3 regions of the Alicyclobacillus sp. SO9 genome follow, and region 2 is predicted to be linked to each of the others. Evidence: predicted binding sites of a transcription regulator. Region 2 holds the regulator's gene; each other region holds the start of a gene.
What was found. The regulator LexA, encoded in region 2, represses DNA repair genes until DNA is damaged. The targets are predictions, from matches to a motif close to CGAACATATGTTCG.
Positions count from the first base shown of each region.

Region 1: recA (recombinase RecA) is a predicted target of LexA. The motif match lies at 2,416-2,429, and genes of this name have one in related genera.
Region 3: GI364_RS07840 (Y-family DNA polymerase) is a predicted target of LexA. The motif match lies at 2,309-2,322, and genes of this name have one in related genera.

Region 1 covers NZ_CP066339.1:2,424,131-2,428,888, reverse strand. The annotation lists gene rny (ribonuclease Y) at 1-504, opposite strand, end outside; gene GI364_RS10995 (regulatory protein RecX) at 636-1,298, opposite strand; gene recA (recombinase RecA) at 1,288-2,325, opposite strand; gene GI364_RS10985 (DEAD/DEAH box helicase) at 2,652-4,229, opposite strand; gene GI364_RS10980 (competence/damage-inducible protein A) at 4,447-4,758, opposite strand, start outside.
Region 2 covers NZ_CP066339.1:2,525,093-2,529,850, reverse strand. The annotation lists gene metH (methionine synthase) at 1-1,152, opposite strand, end outside; SAM riboswitch class I at 1,311-1,415, opposite strand; gene GI364_RS11625 (LysM peptidoglycan-binding domain-containing protein) at 1,736-2,188, opposite strand; gene lexA (transcriptional repressor LexA) at 2,391-3,038, shown strand; gene GI364_RS11615 (hypothetical protein) at 3,113-3,259, shown strand; gene GI364_RS11610 (acyltransferase) at 3,734-4,758, shown strand, end outside.
Region 3 covers NZ_CP066339.1:1,747,382-1,752,139, reverse strand. The annotation lists gene GI364_RS07850 (DNA polymerase III subunit alpha) at 1-781, opposite strand, end outside; gene GI364_RS07845 (hypothetical protein) at 788-1,021, opposite strand; gene GI364_RS07840 (Y-family DNA polymerase) at 1,027-2,244, opposite strand; gene GI364_RS07835 (hypothetical protein) at 2,525-2,692, shown strand; gene GI364_RS07830 (hypothetical protein) at 2,711-3,532, opposite strand; gene GI364_RS07825 (DEAD/DEAH box helicase) at 3,532-4,758, opposite strand, start outside.

The DNA.
Region 1 (4,758 bases), 100 kb from region 2:
AACCGCAGCGTCGTGACGGCTTTCCCTTTCAACGGTAGATAAAATCAACTCTCGTGCACTCTCACGCGTTAAACCCGATACGCGTTCAAGTTCTTCTACTTGCTGTTGATGTAACTCTTCAATTTCCTGTTTCAGCTTTTCAGTCTGTCTTTCCTTATTTGCGAGCTCTTCAGAGCGCTTTTCAAGAGATTCCTGTTTTCTATCAACAGTTTCCTCTTTTTGCAGAAGACGTCGCTCGAGCTTCTGCACTTCGTTTCGTCGTTCGCGAATCTCGCGCTCGGCGTCTTGCCTGGTTTTGTGAGCCTCTTCCTTTGCTTCAAGCAATGCTTCTTTTTGCTTTGCTTCAACATCGCGCTGCGCAGACTCAATAATCTGCAATGCTCTGACTTCAGCAGCGCCAATTTTGGACTCGGCCACAGACTTTCTTAAAAAGTACCCTATTGCAAGACCAATCACTAATGTCGCCAAAGACACTAAAACAACCAATACCACAGTCTCAATCATTTATAAAACTGCCTCCCTGCTCAACTCCGCGAACCGCCACTCACTGGAACGTATGGCATAAGGAACACAGATTCGAGCTAGAGGCCGTAAAATATACGCAACTTTATTCTATAGTTGCATACCAATCCTTGTCAAGAACGTATGTCATTATCTTCAACAAAACGCTCCAGTTCATCCAGGACTGCATAAATTACAGAAGTTTGAAACCCCTTGCGCTGCAGATACTGCCCCACTTTCGTCTTTCTGTCAGTTAGAGGCTTGTTCCTGTATTTACGCCACTGTTTTCGACCCAAATGGAGCGCTGCCCTAGTTTCAATCGCATCATCATAGTGCTCCTGCAATACTGTATCGGTCACATTGGTATGTATGCCCCGCTGGCGAAGTTTCCACGACAGTTCCATCCGACTCATTTGAGACTTTTTTTGTTCAATATACATACGAGCAAACTGATGGTCATTCAGAAGTTGCAAGTCCCGGAGTTTCTCCATGACATGACGCCGAACAGGTGGAGCATAATCCTTCTTCTCCAGATGCCGCTCAACTTCATTCTCCGTACGGGGCCGAACCTGAAGAAAACGGAAGGCCTTGTCCAAGGCCTCCGTTTCTACCTGAGCTTCTTGCAATCGCAAATACAGTTCGCGAGAAACTGACATGCCTTCCTTGAGGGAGAGATCAACCCATTGCTGTGCAGATATCTCGACAGGATGGGCATCCCGAAACACCACTTGAACCCGTGAAGCAGAACCCTGAGAGGCAAATTTTCCCGTGATTTCATCAAAAATTTCAGGATTCAACGTCTTTCACTTCTTCGCTCTCTTTCACAGGGTTCGAAACAGGTAAGTCGTGATGAGCCCTAATCAAGTCCTCGATTTCATCTGCATACTCAGGGTGTTCTTTCAGGAACTGCTTGGCGTTTTCCCGTCCCTGCCCCAAGCGCTCCTCCTTGAAGGAATACCACGCACCGCTCTTTTGTACAATGTCCAGGTCTGTGCCAATATCAATAATGCTGCCCTGCCGCGAAATGCCTTCGCCAAACATCAGGTCTACTTCAACCTGTTTGAACGGAGGAGCCACCTTATTTTTTACTACTTTTATTCTCATCCGGCTTCCCACGATGTCCGTACCCTGTTTTAACGCCTCCGCACGCCGGACCTCAAGTCGAATCGTCGAATAAAACTTCAGTGCTCGTCCACCTGTAGTTGTCTCAGGATTCCCGAACATCACGCCTACTTTCTCACGAATCTGATTAATAAACACAGCGATTGTTTTAGACTTGCTGATGGCTCCCGCTAACTTACGCAAAGCCTGTGACATCAAGCGTGCCTGTAAGCCAACATGGGAATCACCCATTTCCCCTTCCAGTTCGCTCTTCGGAACCAGGGCTGCAACCGAATCAATGACTATAACGTCAACTGCACCGCTGCGCACCAGAGCTTCAGCAATCTCCAACGCCTGCTCTCCGGTATCCGGCTGCGAAATGAGCAACTCATCAATGTCTACACCTAGGTGGCGAGCATAGACCGGGTCGAGTGCGTGCTCCGCGTCAATAAAAGCGGCCTGACCTCCGCGTCGCTGAGCTTCTGCGACAGCATGCAGTGCCACGGTCGTCTTTCCTGACGACTCTGGTCCGTAAATCTCAATGATACGACCTCGGGGTAGCCCTCCCACACCTAAAGCTATATCCAAGGCCAAGGACCCCGTCGAAATCGTTGCAACATTCATGGTTGCAGAAGCTTCTCCCAGCTTCATCACAGAGCCCTTGCCAAACTGTTTCTCAATCTGTTTCAGCGCCATATCTAAGGCCGCGCGTTTATCGTTCATGAAACACCATCCTCGCAGTGATAACTCCATTTCATACTAAAAGATGAATTCTCGCTTCCATGTTCAATCCCTGCTAGATTCCCAAAAAGGCAAACATTTGTTCGTAAGTATTATATCCCACTCGGAGGCAAAGGGAAATACCTGAACTCTATTATTTCACCCTGTACTCCACTTTGACACATCTACATAGAAGTGTGTTGAACCAAAGTAATTTGTTCGTGCAGTCTAGCAAAAGAAATACGGCCGCTAATGCGGCCGTATTTCACGGTCCAACCCTACATTCATTCACATGCCAGATTTATCGTATGGACCCCACATCACAAGTCCTAACGCCGCGCTCGAGGTTTGGCAGGTTCGAGATTGACACGCGAGCCATTAATCCTGCTCTTGCGTAACGCTTCATAGACAAAGGGCGCTGATTCTTGCTCCACTTCAACAAAGGTGAAGCGGTCAAAAATATCGATTTTCCCAATGGTCTGTCCCGGTACTCCAGCCTCTTCGGAGATAGTACGGACCAAATCGGAAGGACTGATGTTGGCGTTTCTGCCGACATTGATAAAGAACCTCACCATACCTGGTTTAGCACCTGTATCGCCGAAGTTGTAGTCTTCTTCCTCGCGTTTCTCAAGTTCTCCCGCAGAGGCTATTTTGAGAGCTGCACATGCTACGTCAACGGGATCGTACTCGTCAATGACATTTCCCAGAATAGCGCGGAAATGCCCCAGACTTCCTCCCTGAATGGCTTCGATAATGCGATTTCTCCACACTTCGGCCTGACGTTCCGCGACGTCTGCGAGCGACGGAACCTCTCTGGCTTCCATTTTTGCTCCAGTTTCCCGCTCAATTTGCTTTAGCAGCTTGAACTCGCGCGGTGTTGCCAAGGAGATGGCCAGTCCTTTTTTACCAGCTCGGCCTGTACGTCCAATTCTGTGGACATAAGATTCCGGGTCTTGTGGAAGATCGTAGTTAATCACGTGAGTGACATTGTCTACATCAATCCCGCGAGCCGCCACATCAGTGGCAACGAGAAGTTCAATGTCGCTGGTCCTAAACCTCTTCATGACCCTGTCACGCTGCGCTTGGCTCAAGTCTCCATGTAAACCGTCAACCAGATATCCTCGCGCCAAGAGAGCTTCTACCAGCTCATCTACGCCTCGTTTTGTTCTGCAGAAAATAATACCAAGGGATACTTCCTCACTGTCTACAATACGACACAAGCTCTCAAGCTTACTGCGCTCAAGGACTTTGTAGTACACTTGGTCAGTGAGCGGAACCGTCATCTCACCCCGGTTCACAGTGACGTGCTCCGGCTTCTTCATATACCGAGCTGACAAGCGCCGCACTTCAGACGGAAATGTAGCGGAAAACAACAGTGTTTGCCTGTCGTCTGGTGTTTCCTTCAAAATCGATTCAATGTCTTCAATAAAACCCATATCCAACATTTCATCGGCTTCATCAAGCACAACCATCTGTACAGAGTTCAGTTTTAACGTACCGCGTCGAATGTGGTCGAGCACGCGGCCGGGGGTTCCGATGACAATTTGGACACCTTGCTGCAAGGCTCTAATCTGATGAACAATGGATTGTCCGCCGTAAATCGGCAAGCTGCGAACGCGTTTGTGCTTTGCTATTTTACGGAACTCTCCAGCCACTTGAATTGCCAGTTCGCGAGTTGGTGTTAGCACAAGAGCTTGCACCCTGCGATCAGTTCCTGCTCGTTCAACAATTGGAACACCAAATGCGGCCGTTTTTCCTGTTCCTGTTTGGGCCTGTCCAATCACTTCTTTACCTTCAAGTACCAATGGAATACAAGAAGCTTGAATCGGAGATGGTTCTTCAAATCCCATATCATTAATTGCATCCTGAACCTTGCGACTCAGGTTAAAGTCCTTAAATGACGCCATTTTCTCACCTATCCATTTCAATTTTCAGTCCAGTCAAATACACTTATGTTTACCAAGGTCATCTCAAAGTAAACTCAAAGACAGTCTAATTCCCACGACCTTGGCTAACACACACATCCTGTCACGGGATCTTTTTACACAAAATCAACTTTTGTAGAGTGCAGTCGTCCCAAGTCTCTCCAAGCACCTTTTTCGTGTCTGCAGCTCTTCCAAATGTTCAACGTGACTTCGTTCTCAGCGACCTCCACAGTTCCCAAAGCATACGCTTTGCCGAGCGGATCTGGATCTGCATTCGCGACCCGCTGTGCATCATGCGAACCATCCTGACACCGCCGTCAAAGGAACTGATTGCGCCAAAAACCAAGCCGACAGGTTTCTCTTCGGTGCCACCGGATGGACCGGCTATGCCAGTAATCGAAACACCGTACGTACTGCCTGTCAATCGCCTTACGCCCTCTGCCATGGCCGAGGCAGTTTGGGCCGACACCGCTCCATAGTTGTCGAGTATATCGGTGTCAACGCCGAGTAC
Region 2 (4,758 bases):
ATCCGGGTCTGCTACACAGATATCGATTACTTGAGCACCCGCCTTTACCTGTGCCCGTGCAATCTCCGCGGCTGTGTCGAACTCATCGTCAGCAATCAGTCTGCGAAACTTTCTCGATCCAATCACGTTTGTGCGTTCGCCCACAATCACGGGACGATTATCTTCCTCAAGCACCAATGGTTCCAGACCTGACACGGCTGCTTTACCGAAGTTCACAGGAACCCTTGCTCTTTTGCCCGTCATCGACCTGCGCAGTTTTTCAATGTGTTCAGGAGTGGTGCCACAGCATCCACCAACAAAGTTCAACCAACCGTGATTCGCGAAGTCTTCCAGTTTTGCTGAAAAGCTGTTTGGCGTCTCGTGATAATTTCCTTCCTCATCAGGCATGCCGGCATTGGGATAACAGCTGACTCCACATTCAGCCAGATCGGACAGGGCTCGAACGTGATCGCGCATGAATTCGGGGCCTGTTGCACAATTCAGACCCACTGCCAGAGGTTTTAAGTGAGCTACAGACAAGTAGAAGGCTTCAATGGTTTGCCCTGCCAGAGTGGTTCCCATGGGCTCAATCGTTCCAGAAATGACAACAGGCACTTCTTTGTCCGTCTGTTCAAAAGCAGCTTGAATGCCGACGCTTGCAGCCTTCACATTCAGTAAGTCTTGGGAAGTCTCGAGTACCAGCAGATCCACTCCGCCCTCTATCAATCCCTGTGCCTGCACAGCATAAGCCTGTGCAAGCTCATCAAAGGTCGCACCTCCAGTCACGGACAAACTCTTGGTAGTCGGCCCCATTGCACCTGCCACAAAACGCGGCCACTCAGTGGTTGAATAACGGGCAGCTGCTGCAACAGCCAGTTCTGCCGCTTTACGACTAAGCTCCATAGCTCGGTGCCCCAAACCGTATTCCGCAAGCACCAACGGCGTCGATCCAAAACTGTTGGTCTCAATTACATCAGAGCCGGCGTCTAAGTACTGTTCATGTATGGATTGAATCAGTTCTGGACGGGTCAGGCACAAGTATTCGTTACATCCCTCGTACTGTGCGCCGCCAAAGTCCTCTGCAGAAAGGTCAAATGACTGAATCAGCGTGCCCATTGCACCGTCAAACAACAGAATTCTCTCTTTCATCAAATCAGCCAAACGTGAGTCCATGTAGCAATCCTTTCTCTCTCGGAAAAGCCAGGTTCTGCTTTCTTACAAACGAGCTTAATGTGTCAGCGAGCCATGTGCCCGGACTCACTGAAAACAACTACAGAGAAGTACAGATGCAATAAAAAAAACGCCCCAGGGCGTCTACTTCAATCTAAACGCCCTTATCTCTCGGGAAAGTCTCCCCGCAGGATTTAGCACCTTGTGTACGATCCACCGGTTGCCGGGCTTCATCGGGCCAGTCCCTCTGCCGCTCACGATAAGAGTCAAAACTATTCAATTTCTGCCCATCATCTCGTGGGAGAGTTCTTGCCCAAACATCGAAAGCAGCGGGTACCATGCACACTTTTGTGCATTATACCATCAACATCAAGCTAGTGCCTAGTCGAATTTTGATAATTCTTGCATCATTCGAACGCAGACCTGCTCCTTCTTTGACCGCGCCTTCGCCTCGCCCTTGGTAGGTGTCACTTCATTTCAGTTCCAGTACCTCAGTCTCGTAACCTTCAGTTTCGCTACCCTCAGTTCCCTTACCCCTGTGCATTCCGTGTCTCTCTCCCTGCCGTGTACTACGGTATAGGCGCTGTCAGCGCCGGGGAAGTTTCAGAACTTCACCTGGATAGATGTAATCTGTACCATTAATATGATTTAGATTTAGAATTTGTGCAATAACCACGCGCGGATCACGCTGTGGCACTTTCTGACTGGCCACGGACCACAAAGTATCACCAGACTTTACCCTATATGAAGTGGTTGTTGACTGAGCAGATACCAATCCGTTCCACGCGTAAAGCACCACCAAAACTCCCACGAACCAGAAAACAGACCGTCTTACCCAACTGCTATATGTACCCTTCTGCTGTCTCGCCACTCTGAGACTTCTTCTCACTCCATCTGTTCGTTTTGATTCTCGTCCGCCGGCGTGAAACTCCTCGTGAACCCTTCCTAACCCTGAAACCTTTACTGCCAACACCTTTTTTCCTTTCTTCCACGTTCCATGACTTGTTTGACCATTGTAAGGAACACAGGTTACTGCCATATATATCATCCTCCTAATAGAAGTAGCTGTGTCTTCTGGTTAGATGCGAACACACGTTCTCTATACCGAAAGATATCATACGAACATATGTTCTGTCAAACGGCCGCAAGTTGATAAAGAGGAGAACACAGGTTCCGAACATACGTTTGCATCCTTGGCGACTTTTGTGCTAGATTAGAAGGGAATTAAGTGAGACAGGAGGATGATTATGGGCCGTTTAACAGCGAGACAAGCTGCGATTTTGGAATTCATTGAGACGAGTGTCCGACAACATGGATATCCTCCATCCGTAAGGGAGATTGGAGAGGCTGTGGGACTGGCATCGAGTTCCACAGTTCATGGACATCTAGCTCGCCTTGAGGCGAAGGGGTATTTACGCCGTGATCCAACTAAGCCTCGCACAATCGAACTACTCACAGGTGCGGTCTCAAATACGGTCTCCGTGCCGGAATCCCTGCCGACCCATGAGCATGCCGTGATGGCTCCGGTTATTGGTAAAGTGACAGCTGGACAACCTATCACTGCAGTAGAAAACATAGAAGACTACTTTCCCGTGCCGGCGCAAATGGCTAAGGGTTATGAGGTGTTTTTGTTACGTGTTCAGGGAGACAGTATGATTGAAGCGGGTATTTTGAACGGAGACTTCGTCATTGTGCGCAAGCAGGAAACTGCACAGAACGGAGACATTGTAGTCGCAATGACTGAGGAAGATGAAGCAACGATTAAGCGGTTTTTTAGAGAACGCGACCACATTCGACTTCAACCGGAAAACAGCGCATTGGAACCACTAAGGTACCGCAATGTAAAGATCCTCGGACTGGTCATTGGTGTGTTTCGAAGTTTCGATTAGAATTTCTAACACACCAATTCCCTGTCATCTGAAACTGGGTACTCCATGTTTTCTCTGTGTAAAGGAGTCCCAATGTGTACACACATAGTTCAAACCTACAGCCGATTGGACTGCACGATGACGAGCTCTTCGCGCACTCATCCCAACTTCAGCTAGCAATTCTCGCAATGCTTGAGGAAGTACCACAGTTGGGAACTCGTCAACAATTGGTTGTTGAATAATACCGCACTGCTGCCGCTGCTTGTACGCTGAAAACCAATTGCAACGACACTCAGTGTTCGAGTGGTTAAGATTGATGACAAGCTGATTGCCCGCAGCAAGGCCGAAAGACAGTACATCCACACCACAATCACTGCGCTGAGACTATATGCCTTGTCACGACCGATATACCCAGCGACAAAAGAGCCGCCAATGGACAAAACACTACCTAAAGCGAATACAATTGAGACAGGTGTCGGTGTAGGGCAATCGTTACGGATCCAACAGTAGCATCTACGATACAAATATGCGAAAGACGTTCTCTTTCCTTCCAAAGCTTCCGTCCTTCCCTCCACAAATTCTCCATGATTTCTACAGATTACCTCCATATCCCTTATTCAAAAAGGGAGTAGCATTAATTTTGTTTTTATCAAAACTGTGTCATGGGATATTGCTAATGTGCAACCAATTCGGAAACACTAGGGGGAGGGTTGTATGTGGGAGCGAAGAAACACTTATACGAAATTGACTTAATGCGCGCCTTCATCATGCTGGGGGTACTTTCTGTTCATACCATCGTAGCATACATTGGAATGCTGCCTTCGTCGGTGTATGTACCCCACCTGACCCTGGCAGCACTTCTTACCTCTCTGCATTTTACGCGAGAGTCGTTTATGTTCATCACCGGTCTGGTACTGTTTGTAACCTACTATCATCGAGAGTTTCATCCCCTGCAGTTCTGGAAGAAGAGGTTTCTGTTCGTCGCAACTCCATACGTCGTCTGGAACCTAGTCTATATCTTATTCGAAGGCAGCTATACCCACCCATTCAGTTGGTCGCTGTCCTACATCGTCCGTGATTGGATACATTCTCTGCTTGCAGGCAACCAGTTCTTCTTATATTATGTTCTGGTCACTCTGCAACTTTACGTCGTCTTTCCTGCACTGTTGCTGATACTCAGAAAGCTGGAACGTTGGCACCTACAGGTGCTTATCATAAGTTTTGCCACCCAATTGGTACTGATGTATCTGAACAAATACGTCATTACCGGAATCAATGCGAATACACTGCCACCCGTTCTCAAAGAGCTTGATATCTATCGAGCCAAGTTTGTACTTACATACCAGTTTTGGTTCGTAGCGGGAGGCGTTACCGCATGTCACTACCAAAAGCTCCTCGAGTTTGCTCGACATCACACTCGAACCATCTATATTTCCCTGTTTGTCGGCCTCGTCGGCATTTACGGCAACTATTTCTTTGATATCTTTGTGCTGCACCAGTCTATTCAGACAGCCCAAAGTGTGCTGCGTCCAAACATGGTAGTCTACAGCATTATCATCACGCTGTTTATGTGGTATACGGGATTATTGTGGGCCGAGCGGAGACAACGTGCGAATTGGCGGCCATTTAGTCGGTTTGTACAGATTGCAGCCGACGCGTCGTTTGGCATATTTCTGCTGCAACCGTTTAGTCTTTACGTCATGAACGTCATCATCCAGCACTTGCAAGTACCGTTATGGGT
Region 3 (4,758 bases), 780 kb from region 2:
ACCGCTGTGCTATAGCCTGTGTACTTGAAACAGCCTCTGGATATTCAGCAAACCGGTTGTAGGCTTCTTCCTTTGAATGCAAATATCGGGTAGTATTTAACGGACGATTAGGATGCGGTGTATATACGTCCGTATCACAAGAAATACACTTCAATGCATCGTATACCGGAGAATCAGCCGGGTTCACATGGTGAACATTGCTGGTCCCTGCCATCGGAATGTGTGTATGTCTGCTGAGCTCGGCAAGTTGGCTGTTCAACCAGTTTGTCCTCGGATATGCATCTCCCTGTAACTCTAAAAAATAGGATCCCGGAAAAACAGCCTGATACTTTTTAGCAACGGCTAACGCTGCATCCGGTTGATAATTCAACAAATGCTGTGCAATCCGTCCTTTTCTGCAGCCGGACAGCACAATCAGGCCTTCACTGTTTGCAAATAAATCTCTCTCCGACAGTTTTGGGTCCAACCGGCCGTCTTCTCCTTCATGCGCCAAAGTCAACAATTGACAGAGGTGCGTATACCCAGTCTTGTTTTCTGCAAGGAGCGTCAGATGTGTCCCGTCTGTCAGCGTCACTTCAGATCCGGAAATCGGTTTAATTCCGTACGAAGCAGCCCATTTATGAAATTCTGGAAGTCCGGCTATTGTATTGCTATCCGTCAACGCCAACGCAGACATTCCCCACATAGCAGCCTTTGCTGTTAAGGATTCAATAGGAGAAGCTCCGTCTAGAAAAGAGTAAGGCGAATGACAGTGAAGATGGACAAACTCTCTCTCTTTCACATCGCATCAATCCCAAATCTTATATATCCCCCAATTGTTCTCACTGCCTTCCAAATCAAAAACCTGATGCCGGTTTGTATAAACACGAAGCATTTTTCGATTTCTTTCACCGTCCCACCAATTCCCCATTTCCTGCCACGAATCGATATAAGTATCCACTTGGTGAAGCACATCTCCGTCCCAAAAAGAAAACGGCAGGTTGTTATGCCAGTTTTCCACAACAATACTGCGTCTTACCAACCGGGTCACAGTTCACCCATCGCCTCTAACCGCAGTTCACGAAAACCGCTTATCAGCCCCCGCTTTAATTTATAAGGGTACTTTTTGTTCACTCGCGACATCAGTTCATCCAGTTTCTCCGCTTCATTGTATTGAACAGGAAGAATTTGACGCTCATATACTCGAAACGCAGCCTGAGTTCCCTGAAGCAGGGCGTACTCTTCACCATACAGCTCCATATCTTCAATAGCTGTCCCTGAAACATCTGTTAAATGAGGTACGAGATGTGACCAGATAGCATATTTGGTGTACAAAAGTCGATTAAAATGGCGAGTTAGACAATCTTTTTGCTCATCAGTTTCCCAGCACAATTTAATTTGCTTGACCCCTAGACCTTGACTCATGAGGTCTTCAGACAGCCGTTGTACAAGTGCTTCTGCCAAACCAAGAAACAAAGAGATATCGATAGTTTCTGCCTCAGGCTCAACCTCTGCTTTCCGATACAGCAAAGGCCTCTTCTGATTCAGATGCAATACCTGAGTCCCTGTGTCAAAATAATTCTTCCAAAACCAGTATTCGTTACCGAACCGCAGACGCAGATTTTCTTCAGGGACGTCCTGCAGTTGTCCCAATGTTGTAATTCCCAAATTCATTAATTCCTGCTGATAACGCTTTGCAATCATCCACATTGCTGCGATTGGCAGACTTCGTATCCAGCTTGTAGAACTGTCTCCTTTAAACTCATGCAAAATGGATGGAGAGACAATTAATTGCTGTCTATTCACAGTAAAAAACCCCGCACCCGGAATGGAACCGTATCTGCTCCATTCCACGAGTGCACGTGCCAACTGCTTGTTTTCTGCCATTCCGACCCGAACTCGCCCGGCAAAAGAAATTTCGCTGTCTACAGCCGACAAAATTTTACGAACCTCTTCAGATGTACCTAGGTATTTTGGAAGCTCTGCATAAAATCCATTGTTCTCTACAAATTCGAGCCAGGGTGTGAAATTGTTGATGACTTTCCAAACACGTTTCATCACAGGTTCAGGTTCCGCAGACACTGAACACAGTTCAATAGAAGGCAGCAAAGCCTTTGCAGATTTTTCACTCATGCCCGCACAGATACCTTGTTCTCTGGCTAAAACAGAAGCATCACGAATGACACCGTTTTGCACTGCACCCCACAGTTCAGATGCACATGACGCCATGACTCCTTGTGCTTCACCAAACAATGTAACTTTCACACTTACCACCTCAATAAGAACATATGTTCGTGTTAGTGATTATACTCCCCTGATAAGCCGGATACAAACGTATGTTCGCATAAAAGTGTAATAAAAATATGGAAGAATCCAATAAACTTGGATCAACAAATGAATTTTTTACAAATCAAAAATTCATTGAAACCTTTTGTAGACAAACTGCGTCTAATATATTGAAAACACTTAGCCAGAGCTTAAGAAAATTAAACAAGCAGCAGCTTCGACTATCGGAAAGAATGATAAGAGAACGGGGGATTTAAACGTGGCCATTGGATTTATTGTGACGATTATTGCTCTTGCCGCATTAATTGGGTTCTTTTCCAGACAAGCGCTTCAAACCGAAGATACTCCTGCCAATTCAGAACACCGTGAAGAGAATTCACCTTCAAACACTCAGCAGCACTACGAATCCCAGTCTCACATTATTTAATACTCACGTAATGAATCTCTATGTCAGACCTGTGTTTTTGCCCCATTTCTCCAGTTGCTCCTTGCTGATGTTCAATGGAAAGCGAGAATCACCGGCAAAGTCTACGGTTGGCTCAGATTGCAGTCTTTTCATTAGCTCTCTTTCTTCGGGCCAAAAAGATACTGATGACTGAATTTGTTCTGTTGCAGTTTCCGCGCCTTCCGACACTTCCGTTTTTGATAACTCAGAGCTCGAAACCTCTGTTTTTGTTTCCGGAAACCCGTGATTGTCTGCAGAGTGTTTCTCTAACAGCCATTCAGCCGTCTTCGCATGAACATCGTCAAGTAACGATGCAAATGGCAACCCTACGTATTCCAGTGCTTTGTACGGATAAATCTCCTGTTCACGCATCAAAGTCTCAAACATGGCCATCATGTGAATACATGGGTTTTCAGGAACTGCGCAAGAACAAACTGCTTCGTTTTGGACCTGTTGAAGGTAGTCCTCTGTTGGGAACAGAGAAAGACCTGTTCCGGACAGAAATTGCAAAAAATCATCATCCCACTCATTGGCCAAAAAAGCAGCTTGCCAGTCCGGACGCCTGGCCAGCCAGATGACAACCTGGCTGCGGTATGAAGCCCACCAGCTTACTACCGGAACGCGCAATGAAAAAGTACGTTTTCCTCCGCCGATGTTATGCCACTTCACCCTAGCTTCAATACCTTGTTCCGTAACGGAAACAATGTTGACATTGCTCTGCTTTGCTGCAGATTTCCACCGCCGGGATTGGGCTGAATCCAATTCCTGCAAAACATCTCTCCACTCTGCATGTACCTTTCCTGCACCCTTACGGGAAGCCATTAGTCATCCTCCTCCAAGGCAGATTCCATATCCAAAGCAAACAAAGATTGCAACTGGCCGTCATTGAGCTCTGTAATCCAACCTTCTGACTCTCCAACTACTGCTTGGGACAAGGTTCTTTTGGCCGTAATTAATTTATCAATTCGTTCTTCAAGTGTGCCTGAACAAACTAATTTGTGAACTTGTACATCCTTTGTTTGCCCAATTCGGAAGGCTCTGTCTGTCGCCTGGTCTTCAACAGCAGGATTCCACCATCTGTCAAAGTGAAACACGTGGTTGGCTCTCGTTAAATTTAAGCCTACACCGCCTGCCTTTAGCGACAATACAAGCACTGGCGATGGATCTTTCCTTGATTGAAATGCAGAAACAATTTCACCGCGGACACTCGCACTCAACCCTCCATGCAGAAAACGCGGTTTCCAACCAAATCGCTGTTCCAACGCCTCGCATATTAATTCACCCATGTCGCGGAACTGGGTAAAAATTAAAGCACCTTCATCTTCTTCCACCACATCAGAGACCAAATCCAGCAGTATTTTCAGCTTTGCAGAACGTTGTACGGTATTACTGCCTCCCGCAATCAAACAAGGATGATCACATAACTGCTTCAATCGGACTAAAGCTGCCAAAATTTGTCCTCTGCGGGACATCGCAGAAGCTGCAGAAGAAATCCCTGACCACAGTTGCCCTACAATTGACTGATACAAGGCAGCCTGTTCCGCTGTCAAACCGGTATATTCTCGGACCTCCCATTTCTCAGGCAGTTCTACCTGAATACTCGGATCGGTTTTCCTTCTTCTCAAGAGCACCGGCTGCAGCAACAATTGTAATCGTCTGGCCGCCTGCCCTTTCGGTTCATGTGACACTTGACTTACAAATTGACGACGAAACCAACTTCTGTTTCCAAGATATCCGACATTCAGAAATTCCATAATCGACCACAGCTCTTCCAAACGGTTTTCTATTGGCGTTCCCGTTAAGGCAATTGAATGGAACGCTGATAACTCACGTACTGCTGTAGCCTGTTTTGTATCTGCATTTTTAATGTTTTGTGCTTCATCCACAACCAAAGCGTCCCATTCAAAATGGGACAACAACTCCCTGTCACGGACAACCGTTGCATAGGTTGTCATGACCAAATCTACCTTTGGAACAGCCAGTTCCAAAGGTAGGATACCGTCTTCCTGCGGATTATTTCGCGCTGATCCGTGGTGTACATGCACCCT